DNA from 2 places in the Pseudoxanthomonas sp. JBR18 genome. Region 1 is predicted to be linked to the other one. Evidence: predicted binding sites of a transcription regulator. Region 1 holds the regulator's gene; the other holds the start of a gene.
What was found. Region 1 encodes FliA, which starts transcription of late flagellar genes. Its sites were predicted from a motif close to TAAAGTTTNNCNNNCNNNGGCCGATAA; they were not measured.
Positions count from the first base shown of each region.

Region 1 (3,396 bases):
ATCACCGCGGTCTGCAGGCGCGCGGTGGCCACGTCCAGGCCGCTGACGGCGCGATCCAGTTCTTCGTCCTTGAGCCGGATGCGCAGGGTCTTGAGGCGATTGCGGGCCAGGACCAGTTCGCCGATCAAGTTGACGATGGCATCCAGGCGCTTGGTGTCCACGCGGACGGTGTGCTCGGCTTCGGCCGGTTTGGCCGCCGCGGCCTGGGCCTTGGGCGCGGCAGGCGCCGGCGCCGCCACGGGCGTGGGTTTGCTGGGCGCCGCGGCCGGGACGTCGCCGGCCGCGAACTGCGCGATCAGCGCCGGCGGGGCCGGCGTGAGCGGCTGTCCGCCGGAAAAGGCGTCCAGCATGTCCTTCAGGTAGTCCAGCGACTGCTGGGCGGCGTCGAAGTGGCGCGCCTGCAGCGTGGTCTGGCCGGCGCGCGCCATGCCCAGGGTTTCCTCGGCGGCGTGGCACAGCTCGACCATCGGGTGGATCGCCAGGAACCCGGCGCCGCCCTTGAGCGTGTGGAAGCCGCGGAACACGGCGTTGAGTTGCTCCGAATCACCGGGCGCCTGTTCCAGCGCGACCAGCTGCTCGCCCAGGCGCTCCAGGATTTCCTGGGCCTCGATGATGAAGTCGGCAGCGATGTCGTCGGGAACGGCGCTCATGGCTTACAACCCGAGGTTGGAGAGCAGGTCATCGGCGTCGTGCTGGGACACGCCGTGCTTGTCCAGGCCGGCCAGGGCAGGGCCCGCCAGGCCATTGGCCACCGGCGATCCCTCCTTGGGAGGCAGGCCCAGCGCGCCGAAGCCTTCATGCACACGGCGCACGATGCCGGCCACGCGGCGGATGATCTGTCCGGTCAGGTCCTGGAAGCTCTGGGCCAGGGCCATCTCGGTGAGGTTGTGGCGGATGCGGTCCAGGATTTCGCCCTGGTCGGCGTTCAGGCCGCCGGCGCGCAGCTGGTCGGCCAGGGTGCGGCATTCCTCGGCCAGGTCTAGGGTGCGGTGGCTGGCCTGTTCGGTCATGGCCACCACGTGGTCCAGGCGCGAGCAGGCATCGTCCAGCTCGCCGGCTTCGCTCGGCACGGTGGGCAGGTCGCCCAGGGCCTGGCCCAGGTCGCGTGCCAGCCGGCTCAGCCCCTGCATCATCGGCTTGGTGCGCCAGGCGGCCAGGGTGTCGATCTCCACCCGCCAGGCGCCCTCGTCGCCGCTTTCCAGCGCGTCCAGGGCCCGCTGCAGGCTCTCGATGAGCGCGCCGCGCTCGGTCGTGGCGTTCATCAGGCGGCCGCTCCCAGGCGTTCGAAGATCTTGCCCAGCTTTTCTTCCAGGGTCTGGGCGGTGAACGGCTTGATGATGTAGCCGCTGACGCCGGCCTGCGCCGCCTCGATGATCTGCTCGCGCTTGGCCTCGGCGGTGACCATCAGCACCGGTAGGTGCTTGAACTTGTCATCGGCGCGGATGTTGCGCAGCAGGTCGATGCCGGTCATGCCGGGCATGTTCCAGTCGGTGACCACGAAATCGAACGGCGATGCCCGCAGCGCCGCCAGGGCGCTGTTGCCGTCTTCGGCTTCGGCGGTGTTGGTGAAGCCCAGATCGCCGAGCAGATTCTTGACGATACGTCGCATCGTCGAGAAATCGTCCACGATCAAAATCCGCATGTTCTTGTTCACCGCTGACTCCTAGGTTCTTTAATCTTCGTCTTCGAGGCCGGAATCGGCCATTTCGAATGCCTTGAGGCGACCGCGCAGGCGCACGGTGGCCTGGCCGTGGATCTGGCAGACGCGCGATTCGCTCACCCCCAGTACGGCACCGATTTCCTTCAGGTTCAACTCCTGCTCGTAGTAGAGCGAGAGCACCAGCTGTTCGCGCTCGGGCAGCTGCGCGATGGCCTTGCCCAGCTCGCGGCCGAATTCCTGCCGTTCGAGCATCTGCTGCGGATTGGGCCCGCCCTTGGCGACGGTGTCCAGCTCGCCCTGGTCCTCGATGCGCGACTCCAGGCTGAGCACGTGCCCGCGCGAGGCGTCTTCCATCAGGCGCATGTAGTCCGGCAGGGGCATGTCCATCGCCGCGGCCACCTCGTTGGGGGCGGCGGCGCGGCCGGTGGCCTGCTCGATCTTGCGGATCGCGGCGGCCGCGTCGCGGGCGCGGCGATGCACCGAGCGCGGCACCCAGTCGCCGCGGCGGATCTCGTCGATCATCGAACCGCGGATGCGGATCGAGGCGTAGGTCTCGAACGAGGCGCCCTGGTCGGCGTCGTAGCTGCGCGAGGCCTCCAGCAGGCCGATCATCCCGGCCTGGATCAGGTCGTCGATTTCCACGCTGGCCGGCAGGCGCGCGGCCAGGTGATGGGCGATGCGGCGCACCAGGTCGGCGTGCTGGGTGATGTAGTCGTTGTCGTTGTTGCGCTGGACGGCGCGGTACTGGGCCAGGGCGCTCATGCGGCCACCCCCGGGCGGATCATCCGCTCGACGAAGAACTCCACGTTGCCGCGCGGGGCGGTCGGGGCCTGCCAGCGGGCGGTGCGGCGGGCGATTTCGGCGATGGCCTGGGCCGAGGGGCTGGCCGGGTAGGCCCTGACCACCGGCTGCTGGCGCTGCACCGACAGGCGCAGCCAGTCGTCCTGCGGCACGCAGCCCAGATAGTTGAGTGACACATCGCCCAGGAACTTCTCGCAGACCCGGCCGAGCTTGTCGTACAGCAGGCGGCCTTCGTTGGGGTCGCGGACCATGTTGGCCACGATCTGCACCCGGTCCACGCCGCGCTCGCGCGAGAGGACCTTGATCAGGGCGTAGGCGTCGGTGATCGAGGCCGGCTCGTCACAGACCACCACCACCGCATCCTGGGCGGCCTGACAGAAGGTCAGCACGCTGTCGGTGATGCCCGCGGCGGTGTCGATCACCATGACATCCAGGTCGCGCTCCAGCTCGGAGAAGACGTTGATCAGCCCGACGTGCTGGCCCGGGGCCAGCTCGGCCATGTGCCGGCGGCCGGAGGCGGCCGGGACCACCATCAGCCCATTGGGCATGTCGATGATCGACTCTTCCAGGGTGCAGCGGCCGGCGACCAGGTCGGCCAGCGTGTAGCGGGGCGTCAGGCCCAGCAACACGTCGACGTTGGCCAGACCCAGGTCGGCGTCGAGCAGCAGGGTCCGCTTGCCCATGTCCGCAAGGGCCATGGACAGGTTGACCGACAGGTTGGTCTTGCCGACACCACCCTTGCCACCGGTCACGGCGATGGTCCGCACCGGGCCCAGCGGCTCGGGTCGGGTCGCCGACAGGGGGAAGGCGTTGGTCAGCTTGGCGTAGTCACGCGACTGCATGGGTCTGCTCCGGGATACAGGGCTTATCGGCATCGCGCCGCAAATCTTCAAGGCGCAAAACCAGGCTGGGGGCATTGGCGCGGTGCAGGTCGT
Region 1 covers NZ_CP116339.1:3,692,863-3,696,258, forward strand. Annotated here, with positions in the region: gene PJ250_RS16725 (chemotaxis protein CheA) at 1-650, opposite strand, end outside; gene PJ250_RS16730 (protein phosphatase CheZ) at 654-1,262, opposite strand; gene cheY (chemotaxis response regulator CheY) at 1,262-1,654, opposite strand; gene PJ250_RS16740 (RNA polymerase sigma factor FliA) at 1,673-2,422, opposite strand; gene PJ250_RS16745 (MinD/ParA family ATP-binding protein) at 2,419-3,303, opposite strand; gene flhF (flagellar biosynthesis GTPase FlhF) at 3,290-3,396, opposite strand, start outside.

Region 2 (3,396 bases), 1.4 Mb from region 1:
CGCACAGCCGGTCGAAGCCGCTGGTGTACTTTTCCGGCGAGGTCCCCGGGATGGGCGTGTAATCGCGGCCGAACAGCGCGGCCGGCTCGATCCGGTGCTGGTCCAGCGCCTGCTGCAGGGCCATGCCGATCCTGCGCGCGGCCTCCTCGGCCAGGGCGCGCACCGTGGCATGACGCGGCTCGCGCATCGGGTCCTCGGGCAGGCGGAACAGGCCCACGCAGTCGCGCAGGGTCTCGGTGCCAGCCCCCAGCGCCTCGCTGCGGCGGGCGACCTGCTCGGCGTGCTCCAGGTTGGAGCGGCCCAGTGCGACCACCGCATCGACCGAGGATTCGATCGCCCGGATCTCGCCCCCCTGTGCGCCCAGCCGTTCGGCCACGGTGGCCATCGCCCCGCTGGCCCGCCCCATCAATGCGCCGATCCCTTCCAGCACCTCCTCGGTCCGGCGGGCGGACTGGGCACCCTCGCCCACCGCGGCGCTGGTTTCATCGATGATCACCCGCACGTCGCGCGCGCCGCTGGCCGCACGTTCGGCCAGGCGCCGGATCTCTCCGGCCACCACGGCAAAGCCCTTGCCGGCGGGGCCTGCGTGGGCCGCCTCGATGCTGGCATTGATGGACAGGATGTTGGTCTGGAAGGCGACCGAGTCGATGACCTCGATCACCTCGCTGGCACGCGCGGCGCGGCGCTCGACCTCCAGCATGGCCGCGTTGAGCCCACTGGCGGCCTCGCGGCCCTGGCGTGCGCGTTCATCTGCGCTGGCGGCCACGTCCATCACCTGGCGCAGTTCCTCGCCCACGCCCTGAAGGCGCTCGGTCAGGCGGCGGGTCGCCTCCATGACCTCTTCCAGGGCCTCGCCCTGCGCCTGCGTCTGACGTGCGAGTTCGTCGTTCTCGGCCACCAGGTGCGGGACCTGGCTGGCAATCTGCACAGACAGCGCCACGGCCTGGCGGATCGCCTCGGCCAGGTTGCCGAAGCCCGCGCGCAGCTTGCCGCCGACCTCGCCTTCCACGTCGGCGGGCATCATCGGCGGGGTCAGTTCGCAGGCCGCCAGCGCCTGCCCGGCCTGCAGCAGCAGCTGGCGATCGGCGGCGGCCTGGGCCAGGCGCTGCACCAGCGGCTGCATCGGGGTGGAGACCGCCATCGGCGTGGCAGTGGTGGTGGTGGACAGTGCGCGCGCATCGCGCAGCAGGGCAGCGGTTTCCACATGCGGCAACGACAGCAGCCAGCCGCCGGCCTGGGCCTCGCGCTGGTAGCGCACCCGGCGCGCGGGGTCATCGCCGGGCGCGACCCACACCCCCTCGGTGCCCAGCACGGCCGGGTCGAGCCCCCACAGCTGCGCGGCCGGCGCGCCGGCCAGTTGCTCGGCGCTGCAGCCCAGCACGTCCAGGGCCATGCGGTTGCCGGCGGTGATCAGGCCCTCGGCCGAGAGCCGAAGCAGGGCCACCGGCACCTCCGGCAGGGTATCGAGCGTGGTTCCGGCGGACTGCGCCGGCGGCGGAGACGACGACATGAGCTTCTCCCTACATCCTTGGAGCACTATCGGCCGCGGTGGCCCCGGGTTGAGCCTGGCGCGACAGGCCGGCCCCGGGGGGCGCCGCGGGCTGGCGAACAGGCCGCGCGAAGGCCGTTTTAAACCCTTTGGCCAACCGCTGCATCACACTGGGCATGCTGACCACGGCCGCCACGATTCCCATGGACGTACCCGACATTGCCCAGGAGGACGTGGATGCGCCGCAGGCGCGCGCCGCCGCGCGTGGCGACACCCAGGCCTTCGAGCAGCTCTACCGGCGGCATGCCGGCCGCGTGCACGGGGTGATCGTACGCTTGGTGGGCGGGCATGGCGCGCGCGCCGAGGACCTGACCCAGGAAACCTTCGTGCGGGCTTGGCGCGCGCTGCCGGAGTTCCGGTTCGAGAGCGCGCTGTCGACCTGGCTGCACCGGCTGGCGGTCAACACCGCGCTGATGGAACTGCGCAGCCGCCGCGGCGGACCGCGCTGGGAAGAGGAAGCCGACCACGACGATGCGGTCATGGTCGACCCACGCGCGCAGGGACCTGCGCTGCGCATGGACCTGGAGCGCGCGGTGGCCACCCTGCCGCCGCGTGCACGCGCGGTGCTGGTCCTGCACGATGTGGAAGGCTGGAAACACGAAGAGATATCCGCGCAGTTGGGCATGGCGGTGGGCAGCTCAAAGGCCCAACTGCACCGCGCCCGCCAGCTGTTGCGGACCCGTTTGGAGGCACACGCATGAACACCGACGACAACGACCTGCGCTTCGCCCTGCGCGGCCTGCGCCAGGACATCGAACCCGGGCGCGACCTGTGGCCGGGCATCGCTGCGCGCCTGGAGGCCGAAGCGGCCGCCCCCGCGCCGCGCCGGGCCCACCGCTGGCGCCGCCGGCGCTGGCAACCCCTGGCCCTGGCCGCCTCGGTCGCCCTGGTGGCGCTGGTCGGCGTGCGCATGAAGGCCGTGCTGGATGCCCCGGCGCCCGCCGCGCCATCGCATATGCCGCTGCGCGCCGAAGCCGTGCGCATGACCCGCGACTACCAGGTCGCCCTGGCCCGCATGCAGGGCGTGGACATGCCGCTGGCGCTGGCCCCGACCGTGCAGGAGCTGGACCGCAGCGCCGACCAGATCCTGCACGCCATCGACCGCGACCCACGCTCGCCGCAACTGCTGCAGACCCTGCGCTACACCTACGACCGTCGCCTGGCGCTGACCCGCCGCGCGGCCCTGAGCTGAAAGAGACCCGACCCATGCGCCCGATCGCCCTGTCCCTGCTGTTTCTCCTCGCCACCGCCGCACGGGCGTCCACGCCCATCGACCAGACCCGCCCTCTGGATCCGCGCGGCAAGGTCGAGGTGCAGAACGTCAAGGGCCGCATCCAGGTCCGCGCCTGGGACCGGCCGGAAGTGCAGATCCGCGGCTCCCTGGGCGAGGGGGTGGAGAAGCTGGAGATCGAAGGCGACCGCGGCAGCCTGGAGATCAAGGTGCGCTATCCGCGCAATGGCGGCTGGGGTGGAAAGTCCAGCGAACCCAGCGACCTGCTGCTGATGGTGCCGCTGCGCGCCTCGCTGGATCTGCACGCGGTCTCGGCCGATGTGGACGTGTCCGGCGTGGCCCCCGACAGCCTGTCCATCGAGAGCGTCAGCGGTCAGGTCACCGTGGCCGCCGCGCCCGGAACGCTGTCGGTGGAGAGCGTCAGCGGCGATGTCACCGTGACCGCCAACAGCCCGGAGGTCAGCATCAACACGGTGAGCGGCGGGGTCGACCTGCGCGGACGCCTGGACGGCAAGGTCGAGGCCGAGACCGTGTCCGGCAGCATCCGCGTGGCGGTGAAGGACCAGGCCCTGCGCGACCTGTCGACCAACAGCGTCAGTGGCGACACCCGGGTGTC
Region 2 covers NZ_CP116339.1:514,185-517,580, forward strand. Annotated here, with positions in the region: gene PJ250_RS02490 (methyl-accepting chemotaxis protein) at 1-1,510, opposite strand, end outside; gene PJ250_RS02495 (RNA polymerase sigma factor) at 1,693-2,250, shown strand; gene PJ250_RS02500 (hypothetical protein) at 2,247-2,741, shown strand; gene PJ250_RS02505 (DUF4097 family beta strand repeat-containing protein) at 2,756-3,396, shown strand, end outside.
Region 2: a site for FliA is predicted at 1,537-1,563, ahead of PJ250_RS02490 (methyl-accepting chemotaxis protein). Genes of this name have one in related genera too.